One region of the Virgibacillus kekensis genome, then DNA from elsewhere that is predicted to be linked to it. Evidence: a T-box and tRNA genes for the amino acid it is inferred to sense, from the RefSeq annotation. Region 1 holds a T-box; the other holds one or more tRNA genes.
The links. A T-box is a leader RNA that pairs with one kind of tRNA and senses whether it is charged. The one in region 1 lies ahead of pheS (phenylalanine--tRNA ligase subunit alpha), so its partner is inferred to be a tRNA-Phe.
Positions count from the first base shown of each region.

Region 2: it encodes a tRNA-Phe, which carries the amino acid that the T-box ahead of pheS (phenylalanine--tRNA ligase subunit alpha) is inferred to sense. The anticodon was not compared.

Region 1 is NZ_JBHSFU010000001.1:37,884-48,760, forward strand. It holds gene ACFO3D_RS00195 (endonuclease MutS2) at 1-2,098, opposite strand, end outside; gene polX (DNA polymerase/3'-5' exonuclease PolX) at 2,127-3,848, opposite strand; gene ACFO3D_RS00205 (CvpA family protein) at 3,960-4,514, opposite strand; gene zapA (cell division protein ZapA) at 4,518-4,781, opposite strand; gene rnhC (ribonuclease HIII) at 4,927-5,856, shown strand; gene pheT (phenylalanine--tRNA ligase subunit beta) at 5,898-8,324, opposite strand; gene pheS (phenylalanine--tRNA ligase subunit alpha) at 8,324-9,373, opposite strand; T-box leader at 9,426-9,661, opposite strand; gene ACFO3D_RS00230 (TrmH family RNA methyltransferase) at 9,713-10,450, opposite strand; gene sspI (small acid-soluble spore protein SspI) at 10,554-10,775, shown strand.
Region 2 is NZ_JBHSFU010000006.1:101,798-112,674, forward strand. It holds gene pstA (phosphate ABC transporter permease PstA) at 1-675, opposite strand, end outside; gene pstC (phosphate ABC transporter permease subunit PstC) at 677-1,606, opposite strand; gene ACFO3D_RS11435 (PstS family phosphate ABC transporter substrate-binding protein) at 1,696-2,631, opposite strand; gene ACFO3D_RS11440 (peptidoglycan D,D-transpeptidase FtsI family protein) at 3,078-5,171, opposite strand; gene ACFO3D_RS11445 (MFS transporter) at 5,238-6,509, opposite strand; gene ACFO3D_RS11450 (superoxide dismutase) at 6,627-7,238, opposite strand; tRNA gene ACFO3D_RS11455 (tRNA-Phe) at 7,432-7,504, opposite strand; tRNA gene ACFO3D_RS11460 (tRNA-Ser) at 7,563-7,655, opposite strand; tRNA gene ACFO3D_RS11465 (tRNA-Ile) at 7,666-7,742, opposite strand; tRNA gene ACFO3D_RS11470 (tRNA-His) at 7,761-7,836, opposite strand; tRNA gene ACFO3D_RS11475 (tRNA-Met) at 7,868-7,944, opposite strand; tRNA gene ACFO3D_RS11480 (tRNA-Asn) at 7,946-8,020, opposite strand; gene ACFO3D_RS11485 (Na/Pi cotransporter family protein) at 8,259-9,896, opposite strand; gene ACFO3D_RS11490 (NfeD family protein) at 10,109-10,735, opposite strand; gene ACFO3D_RS11495 (hypothetical protein) at 10,807-10,877, shown strand, end outside.

The DNA of each region.
Region 1 (10,877 bases):
TTGACCCTTTTACCATGGCCATTGGTTTTTCTGTTGTTGTGTTCTGTTTTTTGTTAAGCAGTTTGATTTCATTGCGAGTTACTTTGACTTTCATGATACCTACCTGAACCAGATACTCATTATCATTTACCTTTTCCAAAACGGATCCTTTTTGATTCACCTTCAAAAGTTTGATTTCATCGCCGGGCTGAAGTTCTTCAACGGATGAGTCTTTTTCATTCTGCGTCTGTGCAGGCGGTTTAGAAGATAGTTCAGGCCGTGCATCCTCGAACATTTTTTTTGCTTCTATCCATTCGTGTTCTTTTAGCTGGGCGTCCGTTTTCATATTTCTGATTTCCGACACGATAGCTTCTGCCTCTTCACGGGCTTTCTGAAGCGCCTTTTCGGCTTTTTCCTCTGCTTTACGGTAAAGACTTTCACGTTTTTCTTCAAACTGCTCCCAGGCAGATTCCAGGTCTTTTTTCAATCCCTCACTTGTTTCAAGAATTTCATGGGCTTCCCGGTAATCCGTTTCGGCTTGTCTACGTGATTCCTCGAGTGAAGCAATCATATTCTCAACACTTTTTGAATCGACTCCAATATGGCTTTTTGCCTGACTGATTATGGAGTCCGATAAACCAAGCCTCTTGGAAATCTCAAAAGCATTACTCCGACCTGGTACACCAAGCAGGAGCCTGTATGTAGGCTGAAGCGTCTGCACGTCAAACTCCACCGATGCATTAACCACCTGGTCCCTGTTATAGCCATATGCTTTCAATTCCGGATAGTGGGTAGTGGCGATCACTCTTGCCCCGCGATAAATAACGTCATCCAATATGGACATGGCAAGTGCTGCTCCCTCTTGGGGATCCGTACCTGCGCCCAATTCGTCAAACAGGACAAGCGATTTATGATTTACCTGTTCCAGAATTGATACAATATTGGTCATATGGGATGAGAATGTACTCAGATTTTGCTCAATTGACTGCTCGTCACCAATATCAGCAAAGACATCTTCAAAAACAGCAACAACGCCTCCATCCAGTGCAGGAATTCGCAGACCAGATTGTGCCATTAGTGTACATAACCCTACCATTTTTAGGGCGACAGTTTTCCCTCCGGTATTGGGTCCGGTAATAACGATTGATGAATAGTTTTCCCCTATCTCAATATCATTGGCTACCGCTTCATCAATAGGGAGCAACGGATGACGTGCCTGTTTAAGCTTTATGATTCCTTCATCATTCACTGATGGCAGAGTTGCTTTCATTTGCACTCCCAGTTTTGCTCGCGCAACAATAAAATCAATCTGGGCAAGTGTTTCGATGTTTGCATACAACGCCTGGTCGTTTTCTGCTATATGGTTGCTTAATTCCCGAAGAATCCGGTCAACCTCACTTTTTTCCTTTGCCCGTGCTTCTTGAAGCTGATTATTCAAATCAACAACAGCTTTGGGTTCCATAAAAAGAGTTGCTCCTGAAGCTGACTGATCATGTACAATACCACCCACGGACCCGCGATATTCATGCTTCACAGGCAGGACATAACGATCGTTGCGGATAGTGATGATCGCATCAGATAACATTTTACTTTTTGATTTTGTATAGCTTTCCAAACGGTCTCGCACTCTGCTTTCATGGGTTCTGATGGATGCACGGATACTCCGCAGCCGCTCTGATGCACTGTCCATGACATGTCCATTGTCATCGATACAGCTTTTTATATGAGTCTCAAGGTCCCGCAATGTAACAATCTGCTCCGCAAGACCCTTTAAAATTGGTAAATCTTCTTCAAGCTTTTCCATAAACCCTTTAACCTGTCGGCCGCCATATACGGTGGTGGCCACATCGAGGCATTCCTCAGCAGTCAAAACTCCACCAATAACACTGCGTTTAATACTAGCACGTATATCAAAAATCCCTCCAAGTGGGACAGCGGCATTCAAGCGTAATATCTGGCTTGCTTCTTCCGTTTCGGCCTGCAGCTTTTTCACTTCTGCAATTTCGATGGACGGTGACAACCGGAAACATAAATCTTTACCTATTGAAGTTGCAGCCATATTGCTTAGCTGGTCAATTATTTTATTGAATTCAAGTACACGAAGAATTCGTTCATTCATGAAAAACTTTCTCCTTTAATACAGGCTGTTATTTATTACGGTTCATGTAATCAATTAGTTTCGACTCAGTCCAAGTATTTATAACCAGGTCCTTGGTAACCCACCCTTTTCGGGCAATTCCCACTCCGTATTTCATGTGGTCGAGCATATCATATGAATGCGCATCTGTATTTATCGCAATTTTAACGCCCGCTTCCTGAACCTGTTTAACCCATTCTGCAGATAAATCAAGCCGATTTGGATTAGCATTAATTTCTAGAGCTGTATCCGTCTCCTTGGCACGCTCAATCAGTTTTTCCACATCCACATTATATCCGGGACGACGACCAATCACCCGTCCTGTCGGGTGAGCGATTAACGAAACATACGGATTCTCCAGTGCAGCATAAAGTCGCTTCATTATTTTCTCCTGTGATTGATTGAAACTGGAATGGATAGCACCAATTACAAAGTCCATTTCCTGCAGAAAGTTATCTTCAAAATTAAGTTCACCGTTTGGCAGGATGTCCATCTCAACTCCGGCAAAGATATGGATATCACTGTATTTTTCCTTCAGCCTTTCTATCTCTTCCCGCTGTTTACGCAAGCGAGTCTCATCAAGCCCATTTGCAACCTGTAAAAACTTGGAGTGGTCAGTAATTGTAATATATTCATACTTCTTTTCACGGGCGCGGTTAACCATCTCTTCCAGTGATTGTGCCCCGTCACTCCAGGTTGTGTGCATATGCAAATCCCCTCGGATATCCCCGAGTTGGATTAATGATATTTCTTCTTCTCCATACACCTCAATTTCACCGGTATTCTCCCGGACTTCCGGTGGAATAAAGTGCAATCCAAAATGCTCGAAAAACTTTTCTTCATTCTGAAAAGTTACTATTTTGCCTGTTTCTTCATTCTCTACGCCGTACTCATTTATTTTTTCACCTTTAGATTTTGCCAGCTGTCGCATTGCAACGTTATGGTCTTTGGATCCTGTAAAATGATGCAACGTGGAAGCAAATTCTTCTGGTGCTACTATCCTGAAATCAACATTTACGTCATACGTATCATCCAACGTTACCGATACTTTGGTATCACCCTGGGCGATTACCTCTTTTATGTTATCTATTTTTAAAAGGGCATCCCGTACTTTTTCGGCATTTTCTGAAGCAATAATAAAATCAATATCCTTAACGGTTTCCCTCATTCTTCGCAAACTGCCGGCACGGGAGTATTCTGCGATTTCCGGTATCTCCTCAAGATACTCTTCTATCCGCTCAGCAATAGGGAGCATAAACGCTATCGGAAGACGTTCCGGACGTTTATCGGCATCCTCCAGTGCAGCAAGAATTTTTTCCGCGGTTTTTTTGCCAAACCCTTCAAGCTTTTCAACCTCACCATTCTCGCAGGCTATCTTAAGTGACTCAGCATCCGCAACGCCTAACTCTTTATATAGCTTTGCAAGTTTCTTTCCTCCCAGTCCAGGGAGGTTAAGCAATGGAACGAGTCCTGCAGGAACTTCTTTTTCCAATTCCTCAAGCGTCTCAGAAGTTCCATTTTGGATATACTCCTCGATAACTGTGCTCGTCCCTTTGCCAATCCCTTTGATTTCAGTAAAATTATCAATATCAGTTAGAGAGCGATCATCACGTTCCAATGCTTGAGCCGCTTTCCTGTATGCTGAAATCTTAAATGGATTCTCACCCTTCAATTCCAGATAAATCGCTATTTTTTCAAGTAATTTTATAACATCTTTTTTGTTTATCATTATTATCACCTGCTCCATTAAATTAAAAAAAGACTGATTCAATGTTAGGCTATACTTATTGTACATGACATACAAGCACACCCCTAATACTTTGAATCAATCTCATTCAGTCGTTTAAAACTTCAGTAGCTCATCTACATTTGTGAACCACAACTCCATGATCTGTTCGGATAACACCGGTGTATGTTCTAAAATAAAGAGCCCTACTGACGAATCACTCACCCAGGCCTGTATTCCCGCTAATGGCGTCAGGGCCAATATGTACAACACAACAAAAATTAAAAGATATACTTCTATGAAACCAAGCACAGAGCCCAATAATTTGTTGACAGAATTAAGTATCGGTAGTTCAGCTACAAAGTCAAGCATCGAAGCAATAATCTGCATGACCACTTTGGTTACAAAAAATATGATTGCAAACGCAATTGCGTTATAAAATGCACCCTCAATCGGAAGCGACTCAAGAAAGTCTGCCCATGCACCCTGGTTTTCAAGTTCAGGGTATGGTACCCATAATGCCAGTCGTGGTGCAAGCTCATCATAATAAATTGCAGCGACAATAAAGGCTGCTACAAATCCCAGTAAATGAAATGCCTGTAAAATAAAACCTCGTTTTAAACCTACAAAGAAACCAAATATCAATAAAGCTATTAAAATTAAATCTACCATAAGTTACTTGTCCTCTTTCTTATTTAGTGATCCCAGCAGTGTGGCATAATCTTCTTTGAGTTTCATATAATCGTTCATGGTATTCACCGCAGTCAATACTGCCAGTTCAGTAGATGTAAGCTGCTGGTTCATACTCTGGATATCCCGCATTTTCTGATCAACCAGACTGGCAACCAGACGAACGTGATGGGGGTCTTCCTTCCCAACAACTGTGTAGGACTTATTATGTATTTCAACCGTAACACGTTTTTTGTCATCCTGGGCCACCGAATACCCTCCTAACAGAAAAATAGTTCACTTTATCTTAACACAAAGACTGCTATTCAGGAAACTCTTGTCCTTAGAATTAACCTTTCAATCAGGCATAGGATTTGCTATAGTTTGATAAGAACGATAGAGATGGAGGACTACAATGCCACAGAATGTTTATAAACTCCCGATGCCAACTATTAAAGAAATGGAAAACCATTATAAAGATTACCTGCAGTCCCCCCCACAGGGAGCTGTATTCCGTGCCAAAACATCCAACGCAGTAATCACTGCATATAAGTCCGGCAAAGTAATGTTTCAGGGCAGTACCCCTGCCGCTGAAGCGGAGAAATGGGCTGACAGCAGCTCTGCTGAATCCAAAAAGGAGCCCAGCAGACAGAAAAGTACAGTATTCTTCCCGCCGCAAACTCTGTTTACAGCAAATCATATTGGTTCTGATGAGGCTGGGACCGGTGATTATTTCGGCCCGATAACGGTGGCCGCAGCCTTTGTAAAAAAAGACCAGATTGCGTTGCTTAAAGAACTTGGGGTCAGGGATTCCAAAAACCTTACAGATACTTCCATACGGGAAATTGCAAAAGATCTGATGCGCATGGAACTACCTTATTCCCTGCTTGTTCTTCATAATGAGAAGTATAATAAACTACAGAAACGTGGCTGGACCCAGGGAAAGATGAAAGCTATGCTGCATCATCATGCAATTAATAATCTGCTGGAAAAAATCGCTCCAGCACAGATCGAGGGAATATTGATTGATCAGTTCTGTGAGCCGGCAGTTTACCGGAAACATATTGGCAGCGAACGGCAGCGACTGGCCGAAAACACATATTTCATGACAAAAGCTGAGAGTTATTCCATTGCGGTAGCGGCTGGGTCCATCATAGCTAGAGCAAGCTTTCTGAAAGAAATGGATAAACTATCTGATAAGCTTGGCCTTACCGTCCCTAAGGGTGCTTCCAAAAAAGTGGACCAGACAATCGCAAGGATTATCCGGTCCAAAGGCCGCAATACATTAAACTCAGTTGCTAAGACTCATTTTGCCAATACAAAAAAAGCCGAAAGTTATTTATAAGTAAACAAGAAGCTCAACCACAATTGGTTGAGCTTCTCGCTTTATGAACGTACATATGCATTGAATTTAGTGTTTACCGTTTCAACGATTTTTTCATACGACTGTTCTACTTCATCGTCCTTCAGTGTTTTTTCAGGGTCCTGATATAAAAGACTGTAGGCGATTGATTTTTTCCCTTCAGGAAGATGTTCACCTTTATACACATCAAAAATCTGGACATTTTTAACAATTGAAGCGCCAACAGATTCAATCTCTGCTTTAATCTCACCTGCATGGATACTCTCATCTACAATAAATGCAATGTCCCGGGAGACGGATGGGTATTTTGGAATTGGGTTGTATGCCGGTTTATTGCTGTATGCAGCGAGCACCTCATCCATATCCACATCAAATACATACGTTTCCTTCAGGTCCATGGCCTTTTCAAGTGTAGGGTGTACCTGGCCGATAAAGCCTATCTCGTGATCATCTAATAGAATTGTTGCACAACGCCCAGGATGCATATCCTGCAGCTTAGACTGTTTAAAGGATACCTGGATATCCAGAAAATCAAACAGCCCTTCCACAATTCCTTTTGCCAGATAGAAGTCGACCTGTTTCTTTTCCTGTTGCCATGGGTGAGTAATCCAAGAGCCCGTCAAAGCACCTGCAATTCTTAAATTCTCTTCCGGCTGTCTGGTGACTTCCGTTTCGGTGGAGACAAATATACTTCCTAATTCGAAATAGGCAAGGTCAGACTGATTTCGTGCTCGGTTATATGATAGAGACTCGAGTAGCCCTGGAAGCATGCTCAAGCGCAGATATTTATGATCTTCACTCATCGGCATTGCCAGCTGAACAGGAGTCGGGTTCTTTTGTTGAACCGACGGCCCGACAAGTTTATTCACATGATCATCGCTGGTCAGAGAGTACGTGATTGTTTCCATTAATCCAACACCCTGAAGATAGTTTTTCACTTCCCGTTTCAGCTGCTGCCTTTCCGTTAGCCCACCTGCCTGGGAAGAGCCTTGCGGAAGGGTGAATGGAAGATTATCATACCCATAAATACGGGCAACCTCTTCAAGCATATCTTCAAATATAGTAATATCACCGCGCCGGGTTGGAACTTTTACCGTAAAACCATTATTATCTTGTTCATAATTGAAGTTCAGCTTATCAAGAATAATGCTTATATCATCCGTACTAATGTTGGTGCCAAGACGCTTATTAATTTCGTTTGTGTCTATAGCTACCACTTTTTCACTTTTATCAAGCTCATCAACTATAACCGGTTCCGCAAGTACGGTTGCTCCAGCATACTTCTCAAGCAGGTGGCATGCTCTCATTCCTGCACGGTAAACCCGGTTTGGGTCTATCCCTTTCTCAAAACGGGTACTTGATTCACTTCGTAGCCCCGTATCTTTAACCGTTTTTCGTACAGAAGTTGGTGAAAAATAAGCAGCTTCAAGCAGAATTGTGTTAGTCTCCTCATTCACTTCGGTGCTTGCTCCACCCATTACGCCGGCAATGGCGATCGGTGCTTCACCATCGGTAATCACCAAATGATCACTTGAAAGGACCCGCTCCACATCGTCAAGGGTTTCAATATTCTCGTCTTTTTTCGCCTGACGAACTACTATTTCACGTGATCCAAGGAGATTATAATCAAATGCATGAAGCGGCTGACCATACTCAAGCAATACATAGTTTGTAATATCGACTACATTGTTGATTGGACGGATTCCTCCTGCAATCAGTGCGTTTCGCATCCATAACGGGGAAGGTTTTACTTCAATATCTTTTACCAAGAATGCACCATAATATGGATTCAATTCTGAGTCTTTAACTTCTACGCTAACATAATCACTTGCTTTTTCGTTCGATAGTTCAACATTCTCGTCCGGTAGCTTAACTTCCTGGCCTAGAATAGCCGCAACTTCATAAGCGACTCCAAGCATACTCAAACAATCTGCACGGTTCGGTGTGAGGTCAAATTCAAGCACAGCATCATTCAGGTTCAGGAGTGGCTCAACCGCTTCACCAACAGTTATTTCTTCTGGAAACACGAAAATGCCTTCTGCTATATCCTTTGGTACATATTTTTCCTCGATGCCAAGCTCCTGCAGAGAACAAATCATCCCATTAGATTCTACTCCGCGAAGCTTAACTTTTTTAATTTTGAAGTTACCCGGTAGAACTGCTCCTGGTGTCGCGACTGCCACTTTCTGGCCCTGTTGGATATTCGGTGCCCCGCAGATAATCTGCAGTTTTTCTGATCCTACATCAACCTGGCATAGGTTCAGTTTGTCGGCATTCGGATGCTTATCGCACGACTCCACATATCCAACAACTACTCCCTTGCTCTCTTGGGCTATATACTCAATACTGTCCACTTCGATACCCGTTTTAGTTATTTTTTCAGCTAGCTCTTCAGGTGAAATCATACCCAGATCCACATAGTTTTTTAACCAGTTTAACGATACAAGCATTATAGTGTACCTCCTTTCGCATGATGATACTGACTTAGGAAACGTTTATCATTCGTATAAAAGTTACGGATGTCATCGATACCGTATTTCAACATGGCAATCCGTTCAGGTCCCATACCAAACGCAAACCCGGTGTACTGTTCAGAATCATATCCCGCCATTTCGAGTACTCGCGGATGAACCATTCCTGCTCCAAGGATTTCAATCCAGCCTGTTTTCTTGCAGACGGAGCATCCTTCCCCGTTACACACTTTACAGGAAATGTCCATCTCAACAGACGGTTCCGTGAATGGGAAGAAACTAGGACGTAGACGGATTTTACGGTCATGACCAAACATGCTTTTTGCGAATTTATCTAGAATCCCTTTCAAATCACTCATTCGCACGTTTTTATCCACATAAAGTCCTTCAATTTGTGTGAATTGATGCGAATGGGTCGCATCGTCAGTATCACGACGGTATACTTTACCAGGGCAAATCATTTTTACTGACTGGTCGCCGTCATACTGTCGCATAGTACGAGCCTGTACAGGTGATGTATGTGTTCTTAATAGAAGTTCGTTAGTTATATAAAAAGTATCCTGCATGTCCCTTGCTGGGTGTCCCTTTGGCAGATTCAGTGCTTCAAAGTTATAGTAATCGGTCTCTACTTCTGGACCTTCACGCACTTCAAATCCCATACCGATAAATAAATCCTCGATTTCTTCCACAATTTTTGTAAGTAAGTGCGGGCCACCTACCTGAACCGGACGCCCGGGTAGTGTAACATCAAGCGCTTCCTTTTCCAGCTGTTCATTTAATGCAACCTGTTCGAGAGCGTCACTTTTTTGATCAAATTCTTGGGTAATTGCTTCTCTTACCTTATTGGCGATTTCACCAACTACTGGGCGTTCTTCCTTTGAGAGCTTGCCCATGCCTTTTAACACACCAGTTAGCGATCCCTTTTTTCCCAGATATTTTACTTTGATATCCTGGAGTTCCTTCAGGTCATTTGACTGCCTGATTTCCTCCAATGCGTCAGCCTGTATTTGTTCAAGCTGTTCCTTCATAAAAAAAGCCTCCCTTATTTCTTTTTGAAAACATAAAAAAGCCCCGTCCCAAAAAAGGGACGAAGCTCCGGTTTCGCGGTACCACCCTTGTTGACACACCTGTCGAGTGTCCAACTCATTCCTGATAACGGATTATTCATCCGGAACACCTTTACTTGCGCTAACAAGGTCCCAGTGTCAGCTCCAGAGTGAATCATAACAACCTACCGGTGGAAACATTTACAGTCTGCGATGTTTCCTCCCTTTACCGGCGGGATAGTTGCTACTTATCTCTTTCACAGCTTCGTTCTTTTGATTTCTTTTATCAATTATAGATAACTTGTTGTCAGTATGCAACATTTACATCTTAATATAATACATTAATATGCCTGCTGCAACACTGACGTTAAGAGATTCAGCTTTACCGTATATCGGGATTTTCACAACAGTATCGGCAAGTTCGACAATCTCATCGCGGACACCGGCACCTTCATTCCCCAATATTAACGCAGTCTTACTGCCTACTTCCAGCTCATCAAAAGACCTGGCACCTGACAGTGAAGAAGCCCATATATTAAATCCTTCTTCTTTCAATTCGGTAATTTTTTCATCAAGATTTTCCGTAGTTACCGGCAAGTGAAACAATGATCCCTGGGTGGCACGAATAACTTTTTCATTATACGCGTCCACTGTATTTTCGCCAAGCATAACCGCATTAAACCCTGCGGCATCAGCTGTCCGAATAATTGTTCCGAGATTTCCCGGGTCCTGAATGGAATCAATCAGCAGAACGGTACTACCATTTACCACCTTCGGTTGGTTCATTTTTACAATGGCAGCAATTCCCTGGGGTGTTTCTGTTTTAGAAATATGCTTGAAAACATTATCTCCAACCTCAGTAATAGGAAACTCTCCCTCAATATGCTGGACATTAATACCCTCCTGTACGATCAGTTCCTTAATCTCCCAATTACTCTTGTGCGCCTCCTCCACCAAGTGGAAACCTTCCACGAAAAATGCACCCGATTCTGTACGGCCTTTCCTTTTGTGCAGTTTTTTCCACTGTTTGACTTTATCATTCTGTACCGAAGTAATCATAAAAGCTCATTCCTATCCATATATTTCTTGCTTTATCATACATATATTGTCCCAACATGGTCAAACTATCGTTAGTTTAAAATATTTGCAAGGGGTGTTTATGTTGGACTTGAATTTAAGGAAAGCAATCCTATCAAACATTGAATCAAACGATCAAAAGCAATTAGAAGCTACTATCGTTGAAGCAATCCAGAATGGCGAGGAAAAAATGCTTCCTGGGCTAGGTGTATTGTTTGAACTGATCTGGAAACAATCCGACGAACAGGATAAACAGGAAATGATCAACGCACTTGAACAGGGAGTTAAACAGGAAACAACAGGGTGAAGTAGAATCCCCAGATTACAGACAGATGCCCAAAGCATCTGTCTTTATTTTTGTGTTTTCCAAGAACCCTTTGCTTTTCTATCTTTCGCGTTTGATATGAAC
Region 2 (10,877 bases), on a different contig from region 1:
TCCAATCATGAGTAATGGGGCAGTTTCCCCAATAGCTCTGGAAAGCGCCAGAATACTGCCTGTTAGAATACCAGGCAAAGCTGCTGGCAGAATGACCCGTCTGATAGTTTGCCATTTTGTCGCGCCCATGGCATACGATGCTTCATACTGTTCTTTAGAAACCGCCCGAAGTGCTTCCTGTGAAGCCACTACAATAATAGGTAAAATCAGTAGACTCATCGTAAGCCCTCCGGCAATAATACTTCGGCCCATTTCCATAAGACGGACAAAAACGGTCAGCCCTAAAAGACCAAATACAATTGATGGAACACCTGCCAGATTGGAGATGTTCATCTGTATAAATCGGTTAAACCGACTTTTTTTTGCGTATTCCTCCAGGTAAATCGCTGTTCCAACGCCTAATATAATGGAAATCGGGGCTGTGATTGCCATTAACCAAAAGGACCCGACAATTGCTGCCTTGAATCCTGCCTGTTCAGGAAATCTGGAGGCAAATTCGGTTAAGAATCCCAGATCCAGAAATCCAATCCCTTCTGTTAGAACTCTGACAAGTAACGTAAACAACACAATTATTCCAAACACGGTAGCAAGAAAGAACAGAACCCGGCCGGTGTTATTTTTCACTAAACGTTGTTTCATCTTAGCTTTGGTAATATTCTTATCAACCAGATTCATGCTAGTATTCCTCCTTGAACCGTCTTGATATATATTGGGCGATTAAATTCATGATCAACGTAAATACAAACAAGGTCATACCAACAGCATAGATACTGTAATAGATAGTAGAACCGTACGTCGCATCCCCCATGCTTACCTGAACGATATATGCCGTCATCGTTTGAATGGATTCGGTAACATCCAGAGAGAATCTTGGCGTAGAACCAGCTGCTACGGCAACAATCATTGTTTCACCGATAGCACGAGAAATACCTAGAACGAACGAAGCAATAATACCTGAAAATGCTGCAGGCAGGACAACTTTTAACGCTACTTCCAGCCTGGTTGAACCCATCGCCAGTGCCCCTTCCCTAATGGCGTTGGGAACGGAATTCATTGCGTCCTCTGATAGGGAAGCAATCATTGGAATGATCATGATTCCGACAACAATTCCAGCACTTAACGCATTAAAGATAGGCAGGTCCTTTATTATCGCCTGCAATAATGGAGTTACAAATGTTAAGGCGAAAAACCCGTAAACGATAGTTGGAATTCCAGCTAAAACTTCTAACACAGGTTTAATTACTTTTCTTGCTCGTGGTGTTGCATATTCACTCAAATAGATTGCTGAAGCCAAACCAATAGGGATGGATACGAGCATCGCTATAAATGTAATAAGCAATGTTCCAGCAATAAGCGAGCCAATTCCAAAACTCGGGCTTTCTTCACTGAATGGATACCATTCTGATGCTGTTATAAATTCAACGATTGATACCCGCTCGAAAAAACTAACAGTCTCGATTAATAACGTAAAAATAATACCGAGTGTTGTCAGCACGGAAATAACCGCACAGACCAAGAAAAAGAATGGTGCTGCTTTTTCGGAGACCTGTAGTAGTTTACGATTCGATTGTTTTTCCTTGATCATGTCTCTGACATTTGCTTCCATGTTGGCACTCCTTCCTGAAAACACACGAATGTGAGGGGAATTTCTACTGAAAACCCCTCACATTCAGGTATTCTTTTTTAAAATTTCATTTATTTACCAGCAATTTCTTTGATTTTCTGAATTGCATCTTTATACTCGCTATCCGGCAGCGCTACATATCCTACAGCTTCTGCCATTTTGCCGGCATTTTCAAACGTATATTTAGTAAAGTCATATACCGCGTCATTTTTAAGAGCTTCGTGTTTTACATAGATGAACAATGGGCGTGAAAGTGGCTCATATTTGCCTGACTGGATTGTTTCCTGATTTGGTTCTACAGCCTCTCCCTTGCTATTAACAATAGGGACAACCTTCAGTTCATCTTTATTCTCAAGGTAATAAGCATAGCCAAAGTAGCCAATTCCGTTTTTAGAACCAGTTACACCCTGAACTAACACGTTATCATCTTCTGACAGTGCTGCATCCCGGCGAATCTGTTCCCCTTGCAGTACAACTTCATCAAAATAATCAAATGTTCCTGAATCGCTTCCTGGGCTAAAGAATTTAATTTCTTCTTCTGGCCATCCTTCACGGACATCGGCCCATGTCTCAACTTCGCTGCTTTCAGACCACATTTTATTCAGCTCTTCAATAGTTAACTGATCTACCCAGTCGTTTTCTTTATTCACAACAACTGACAGACCATCCAATGCCAATTTAAATTCGGTATATTCAATTCCTTTTTCTTCAAGTAATTTCTTTTCTTCTTCTTTAATTGGACGGGAAGCATTTGAGATGTGTGTTTCACCTGCTATGAATTTTTCAAAACCTCCACCAGTTCCTGATACACCAATCGTAGCCCGTACATCCGGATTTGCAGCGGAGTATTCTTCAGCCACAGCCTCCATAATCGGGAATACGGTTGAAGATCCGTCTACCATAACTTTCTTGGAGCCATCACTCTGTGCACTTCCATTTCCGCATGCGGTTATTACCACAGCTAGTAACGACATAATTACTGCACCAACCCAAAACTTTGATTTCATCTGTAAAGCCCCCTATTTGAACGAAATTGTGTCAGAAAAGATACCTTTTATCTTTCCTGCACTTTCATCATAGGACATTAGTATTAACTCCCTATTAATTAGATGTAAAAACAATGTAAAGTTGGTTGTTTAAGAGATTTAATCCAAAGAACAAAAGCGCAAGCGCCCTGCTTATCACCGTATGACCTGGACGGAATCGTATGAGGATAAAGGAAACACAATGAGCAAAGCGAATTGATGTTGACTTATCGTAAGAAGAGTCCGGAAGGGCACTAGGTGATGGGCGCTGTAGCTGGACGTGGCTCTTGCTGGCAAAGAGCTTTATAGAGCCAATATTATATACTTTCTTACCTTGTAAAAAAAGCCCTAACCATTTTAACGGTTAGAGCTCCAATAAACTGTGACTACTCTTCATTATTTTCTCCTGATGGATTTTCTGTATCAGTTCACTCTTCGTTCCCAGTCTGTTCCTCTGAAGTATCTTTTGTCGGGTTTTTTCGTTCTTTCTTAAGCTGGAAGTACGTATCCAAAATACGTTCGCCTATCTTATTGTTGATACTGTTCCCAGCTTTGGTATGCGGCACGATTAGCGCAAAAGAAACTTCCGGCTTATCAAATGGCGCATAGCCTACGAGTGATAGATTCTCTGTATAGATCATATTACCATCTTCATAGATTTCAAATTCGGCGGTACCTGTTTTACCAGCTGGGTTATATGGTTTATCTGCAAAATAGCCATCTGCTGTTCCACTTGGCGTCTGAAATGCACGACGGAAACCTTCCTGAACCCTATCAATATATTTTTGGTCCATCTCAATCCTGTTTAAAACTTCGGTATTGTAGCTCTTATATACCGGTCCGAGTTTATCCTCATGTGGTACTGGCATCCGTGCTTCTTTTAAGAAATGCGGACGTACACGGTAACCCTCATTGGCGATGGTTGACACGTATTGTGCCAGCTGCATTACGGTATATGTGTCATACTGACCAATTGCGAAGTCAAGAAGGTTACCAGCCTGTGGAGCCGGTCCTTCATATCCTGCTGATTCGTATGGAAAGTCGACACCGGTAGGGACACCCAGACCGAACTGACTGAAGTAATTACGCATTTGCCTAAAAGCAGATGGATCAAAGTTCAACTTATCATTTCGTTGGTAGTTGAAATCCCCACCCATACGCATTGCGATATAGAACATATAAACGTTAGATGATTGTGCTAACGCTTCATAGTCATTGACTCGACCCAGATTTCTCCAGGAACTCTTCTCTGGTGTACCAGCAATTTTAATTGGTGCATCATAGAAACTCTGCCCCGGTTCAATTACTCCAGATTCATATCCGGAAAGTACTGTTGCACCCTTTACTGCAGAGCCTGGAGGGTGTGCTGCATATAAAGTTTTAAGACCTGTTGGTTTAAATTCATTTTTAACACGGTCATATGTCTGTCCGGCCACAGACAGTAGTTCTCCGGTCTGCGGATTCATGACTACTGCCATAGCAGTGTCGACATAACGGTTTTTGTAGGGGTTTTCCTTTATGATTGCGTTCAGTTCCTCTTTAAGTATCTTGTTTACTTCTTTTTGAAGTTTCATATCAATCGTCAGGACAAGGTCTTTTCCGCGCTCTCCTTCAACAGCCACTTCGGAATCAACCACTTTCCCCTGCTTATTTGTAGTGTACTGGATTTTTTCCTTACGGCCGCGTAAGAGGCTCTCATACTGTTCCTCTAAACCACTTTTCCCAACCCTGTCGTTTCGACTGTAGCCTCTGGTCAGGTAATACTCTTCCTTTGCAGCCAAAATACCTTGTGATTCGCTTGTAATAGAACCAACAAAGTTTCTGAACACGTCATCATAAGGGTATTTACGGTCCCAGTCAGTAGTTGCATTTACTCCGGGAAGCTCCCCAAGGTGTTCTGCCACTTTAGCAAATTCCTCTGGTGTAACATCCTCATTCTTAATCACCTGTGGAGTAAGCGTCATTGCTTTGTCCATCTCTTTTTTGATCGCCATTACCTCAAGCTGATGTTTTGTGAAGTCATCTACTTCTGTCTTTTTGATACGTTCCAGAATGGTATTATACTGCTCACCAGGCTCCATACCCTCAGCTTCTTCTGCCGACAGCCTGCTTTTTGCTTCTTCTTCGTTCTTTAGATACCAGTATTCTTTTTTATTCCGTAGCGTTACACCCTCCAAATCATCATTGGAATCCATGGATATATACTGGGCCAACTTCTCGGCAACTTTCAGACGTTCTATTGCCTGAATCCCCTTTGCTGGCGTATAAGTTATGGAATAATGAGCTTCATTATCAACAATCAGGTTGTGATTGCGGTCATACATTTTCCCTCTCGGTACTGGAATTTCTGTATAGTCCTTCGTTGTCCGTTCAATTTCCGCCTGAAACTCTTCCCCATTGAGAATCTGTACGACACCTAACTGCAGGATCAGTACGGAAAACAGTAAAAAGACAATAAAAAACAGTATATTTAAACGAAAAGGGAGTTGTGATTTTTTTTTCTTTTTCTTTTTCTCGACCATTTCTTTCCCCCTCAAGGCAAACATATTTTCTATATTATAACATTTTTTCGTCTGAAATCTAAGGGGCTACCTGTTTTTTTCATCAGCTAATGGCTCTTTGGTTAACACCTCTTTATCAGGAGGACTGCCAAGGTAAATATTTTTAATAAACATGAAAATAATCAGGTGTCCCAGTCCAAATACCGCAAGCAGAATAGGGATAATTTTTTCTGCTTGAAACAGGGTAATCCCAACTAAAAAAAGGATAATGGAGGTAACCCTGCCAAGGTTCACAAATAATTCCCTTACAACAATATATTCCACTCGATAATCCTTTGCCTTCCATGCCCGCCCAATTACATCATAGGTCATAGACGCGTATGGTACGTTTATTATAGGGTAGGCAATTCCAATGATTACCGCATAGATAATAAGTTGTGTATAACTAATCGTGAAAAGAATAATGTAGATAGATAAATATAGCGTCAGCCCTCCAGTAAGGATAGCTTTTTTACGCATGGACGGTTTAAGCCATTTTGTGACGAGAAAATAAAACACCAATGATAGACCAGACAGAAAAAGATTAAACATACCAAGTGCAAATTCACTTTGTGTTGTAAGGTATACCCATATCGCAATCACAAATAAAAAGATACCTTCTCTGAGTCCCTGAAATACATGAGCATTCAAAATCCTCCGCCAGTTACTATTATGCTTCCGCTCGGCAAGAACTCTTCTGAAATGGAACTTCCCTTCAGCCTGACGACGTTTCAGAATAAAGCTGCAGGCTACTGCCCCAATAAACAGGACGAAAGAAATGGTGAAAATGGTGGTATATCCAAGATTAGCCGGAAGCCTTGCGATAATGGTACCTGCGAGAAGCGGACCAATCATACCACCGAGTGACTGCAGAACACCGAGAAAGCCATTGAAAAAATCCCTCGACTCCGGTTCCGTTATTTCGAAGGTCAGTACATTAAATGCCAGCCAGTAAAATCCATATCCGATTCCCAAAAGACTACCCAACATGAAATTATAGGTAGATGCATCCTCAGCAATAATTAGCACACTTAAAAAAAATAGAGATAAGAATATTACCCCTAAACGAAGAACTATAACCCTGTCCACTTTTTTCGCAATTTTTCCAGCAAGAATAAATGTCAGCGGCTGAAATGTAAATATGCCAAGGTTGTACATGGCAATTGTTATATAATCATTTGATTGCTTCCATAAGTATATATTTACAAATGTATTGGATAGAAAAATTCCTAAAGAGTATAATCCACCTATTAATAACAAAAAGATAAGGTCTTTGTTTATATCCACTTTTCCTGCTAAGAACTTTAAGCTTTTTTGCATATCTTCTGCTCCTTTTTATCGTTAATAGTGTGAGCAAATAATAGTTAGATATGCAATATGGTTCCTGAGCACAGAAAAGGCATGGGAATTTATCCCATGCCTTTAATTTAATGATAATTATTTTGCTTCGTTATAGTTTTTGTTAACTTCATCCCAGTTAACAACGTTCCAGAATGCAGAAGCATAATCAGGACGCTTGTTTTGATATTTCAGGTAGTATGCATGCTCCCACACATCCAGCCCTAAAATAGGAGTTTTTCCTTCTGAAAGCGGTGAATCCTGGTTAGGAGTGCTTGTAACTTCAAGTTCGCCGTTATTCACAACAAGCCAAGCCCATCCGGAACCAAAACGCCCTTTTGCAGCTGTTTCGAATTCTTCCTTAAACTTATCGAAGCTGCCAAAAGTATCGTCAATTTTCTTAGCTAGATCGCCTGAAGGCTTTCCGCCACCGTCTGGAGACATCACTTTCCAGAAAAGACTGTGGTTTGCATGACCGCCACCATTGTTGCGGACTGCTGTACGGATATCTTGTGGTACTGAATCCAGATCACTTACAATTTCCTCAATTGACTTGTTCTGAAGATCTGAATGACCTTCCAAAGCACTGTTCAACTTAGTTACATAAGTATTATGATGCTTTGTGTGGTGAATGTTCATGGTCTCTTTATCAATTGTTGGTTCGAGTGCATCGTATGCGTATGGTAGTTCTGGTAATTCAAAGTTTGCCATTTCTAATTTCCTCCCTTAATAATATGGTTATTAAAAGGATTCGAAAATTCACCCTTTAATGAAAGCCTATCAGAGCATTTCTGTACTTGCAAATTATTTGCACGGTATTAAAGGGATTAAGAATGGATGGCCACTATCTAAAGCCCAACTGTTATGGAAACAAAAAAACAAGCATCTGCTTGTTTTTGAAAGATGGCTCCGGACGGAATCGAACCGCCGACACAAGGATTTTCAGTCCTTTGCTCTACCGACTGAGCTACAGAGCCATGAAAAGTAATTTATGGTGTGTTTGTGTTTAATCAAGTCGTCGTACAAAAATATGTATGGAGGAGGTGGAGGGATTCGAACCCCCGCGCGGTTTGACCCGCCTGTCGGTTTTCAAGACCGATCCCTTCAGCCAGACTTGGGTACACCTCCGTGTACAATATGGTGGACCCTGCAGGATTCGAACCTGCGACCGATCGGTTATGAGCCGATAGCTCTGACCAGCTGAGCTAAGGGTCCTTCAATTATGTTATTTTATGGGGCGACCGGTGGGGATCGAACCCACGAATGCCGGAGCCACAATCCGGTGCGTTAACCACTTCGCCACGACCGCCATATTAGTAAATATTTTATAAAATGAAAATTGGTGGCGGCGGAGGGGATCGAACCCCCGACCTCACGGGTATGAACCGTACGCTCTCGCCAGCTGAGCTACACCGCCCTGGCTCCACAGGTAGGAATCGAACCTACGACCGATCGGTTAACAGCCGATTGCTCTACCGCTGAGCTACTGTGGAATAAATTTAAGTATTTATGTTTTGCTTGTCTATGTTGTATTAATCATTTTAGCGACAAGATATAATTTACCATGTCCCACACAATCTGTCAATAACTTTCTTGCATTATTTTCATAGAGTATGGAATGCCTTCTGTACAAGCACCGATAAATACTATAGCATTAAACGCTCATGTTTTCAATCATAATATCTAATCACATAGCAAAAAAAGAGACGCCTAAGCGCCTCTTTCCTTTAATTAATCTCCAAGTACTTCTTCAGCGATGTTAACCGCGTGGTCGCCAATTCGCTCAAGGTTACTGATAATATCAACAAAGACAATACCCGCTGAACCACTGCACAATCCCTCGTTCATTCGAATGATGTGCTTTTTGCGGTATGTCCGTTCCATCTGATCAATTTCATCCTCTTTCTGAACTACAGCCAGCGCTTCTTCACGATCCATGTTATCCAATGCTCCAACCGCCTGCTTAACAGTCATGGTGGTTAGATTAAACATTTCATTTAAGTCATCTTGCGCCTGATCAGTAAGATGAACTTTGTTGGAAACTTTATAATCAACAAGTTCAATGATGTTTTCAAAATGATCACCAATCCGCTCTATATCACGTACAGAGTTCATTAGTGCTGAGTGTTTAGCACTTTCCAATTCTGACATGGATTCACGGGAAATATCAACCAGGTAATCCGTAATGCTGCGGTCCAAGCTGTTCAAAGCTCCCTCAATCTGTGTCGCCATTTCTGAATGCTTCTTGGACTTAGTATTTAAATAGTTATTTGTCTCTTCCAGTCCCTGATGAGCATACTCGCCCATTCGGATTACTTCGGCCTTAGCCTGGTCCAGTGCAAGGGCCGATGACTGCTGAATAAATATTGGATCGAGATGTTTTGGTTTGTATTCGACCGTCGTATCTTCTCCTGGAACCAACTTGGTTACCAGCCATGCAAGTCCCGCAATGAATGGAAACTGAATAAGAGTGTTTAAAAAGTTAAAGCTACCATGTGCCACCGCTATTGTCATTTTTTCATCAAGATTCCACTGTTCTTGTACAAAACCTACATAATCCCTAAAGAATCCTAACAATATTAAAAAGAGGGTTGTACCAATCAGATTGAAAATTACGTGTGTGAATGCAGCGCGTCTTGCTGCTACACTTGCCCCAATCGCCGCGAAAACCGCGGTAATTGTAGTACCGATGTTATCCCCGAACAATACAGGAATTGCTGCCTGAAGTCCAATTGCGCCCTCAGAGTATAATCCCTGAAGAACACCAATTGTAGCACTGGAGCTTTGCACAATTACAGTAAATAAAGTTCCAATTACCACCCCTAGTACTGGATTTTGACTCATGTTAACAGTTAATTCCTGAAATGCTTCCAGACTGCGAAGCGGGTGCATACCGCTGCTCATGAGTTCCAGACCATAAAACAGAGAGCCGAAGCCAAAAATAGATTGCCCAACAGCTTGTACTTTCTGATTTTTAATAAAGAAAAGCAAAAATGCGCCTGCAGCCATAATTGGCAGTGAGTATGCCCCTAGATCTATACCAATAATAAATGCTGTTACCGTTGTACCAATATTGGCACCCATAATAACACCAATAGCTTGTCGAAGTGTCATGAACCCTGCATTAACCAGTCCGACCGTCAGTACAGTCGTACCGGAGCTACTTTGAATCAAAATCGTAACGATTGCACCAGCGATTACCCCCATAAATGGGTTGCTTGTAAATCTATCCAAAATATCCCGGAGTCTATCCCCAGCTGACTTTTGAAGGCCTTCCCCCATATATTTGATACCAAGCAGGAAAATACCCAGACCGCCAATAAATTGAAATATAAGATCCTGAATATTAATATCCAACAGCCAAACCATCCCTTCAAATCAAAGTTGAATTTTGTCGCATTCCGCTACCCATTATTAAGTATCTAATTATGTTTTGTAAAGGACATCCATTAAAAATTTACATAGAATTTACATTATGTACTGTTTTACCTTTATTTAGTTACTACCCTAATCCAGGTCTTTTCATTCGCGAATAAAAAAAAGATAGTGCTCCATTAGAACACTACCTAATTGTTATTTAATTATATTTTTTCAACAAGGATGCGGGTTCCATCTACCTGCACTACTTTGATTTTTGTATCCTTTGGTATCCACTGTCCGTTGGAAACCGCACTGTAATCTTTTTTTTCAATTCGGATAGTCCCAACCGGCCGCAGATTGTTTAGTGTAACACCTTCCCGGCCCACTAATTTACTGTAGGACTCGTTCATCGAGTTATAACCTGCCTCATTTGTCAGTTGGTCAACTAGAGTTATTTTCGACCACATATCCCGCTTTTTAAAAACTTTTAGGAAAAAGAGTGAGGAAATCCCTCCACCCAGCACTCCTACTACTGCATACATTCCTGCATATAGGTTTGGTGCAGTAATTGCAACGGCTACCAGCATGCAGGCTAGCCCAATCACCGCAAGCGTTCCATCATTTAGAAGCTTACCGTCTACAATAATAAGTAATAATCCAATAAAATAAATAATAAGCATAATTATAAACGAGCCTGGTTCAAGATATACTGAAAAATATACCGTGATAAAGGCGATTCCAAGCAAGCCGAATAATCCACGCGTATTTACAAGTATTTCTCCAATAAGAAATAACGTCCCAAACCCGGTCAGGACAAGACCTATCCAATCTAGCGCAAATATCCCCATTCCAGCCCCTCCTTACCTGTATATACGTTTAACTAATTATTTTGTTTCATTATATTATAAGGAGAATTAAAATGGGTAGTTTTAAAAAAGCAATCTTGTACTTATTCACCATTTTACTACTGGTTAGTCTTTATAAAGATTT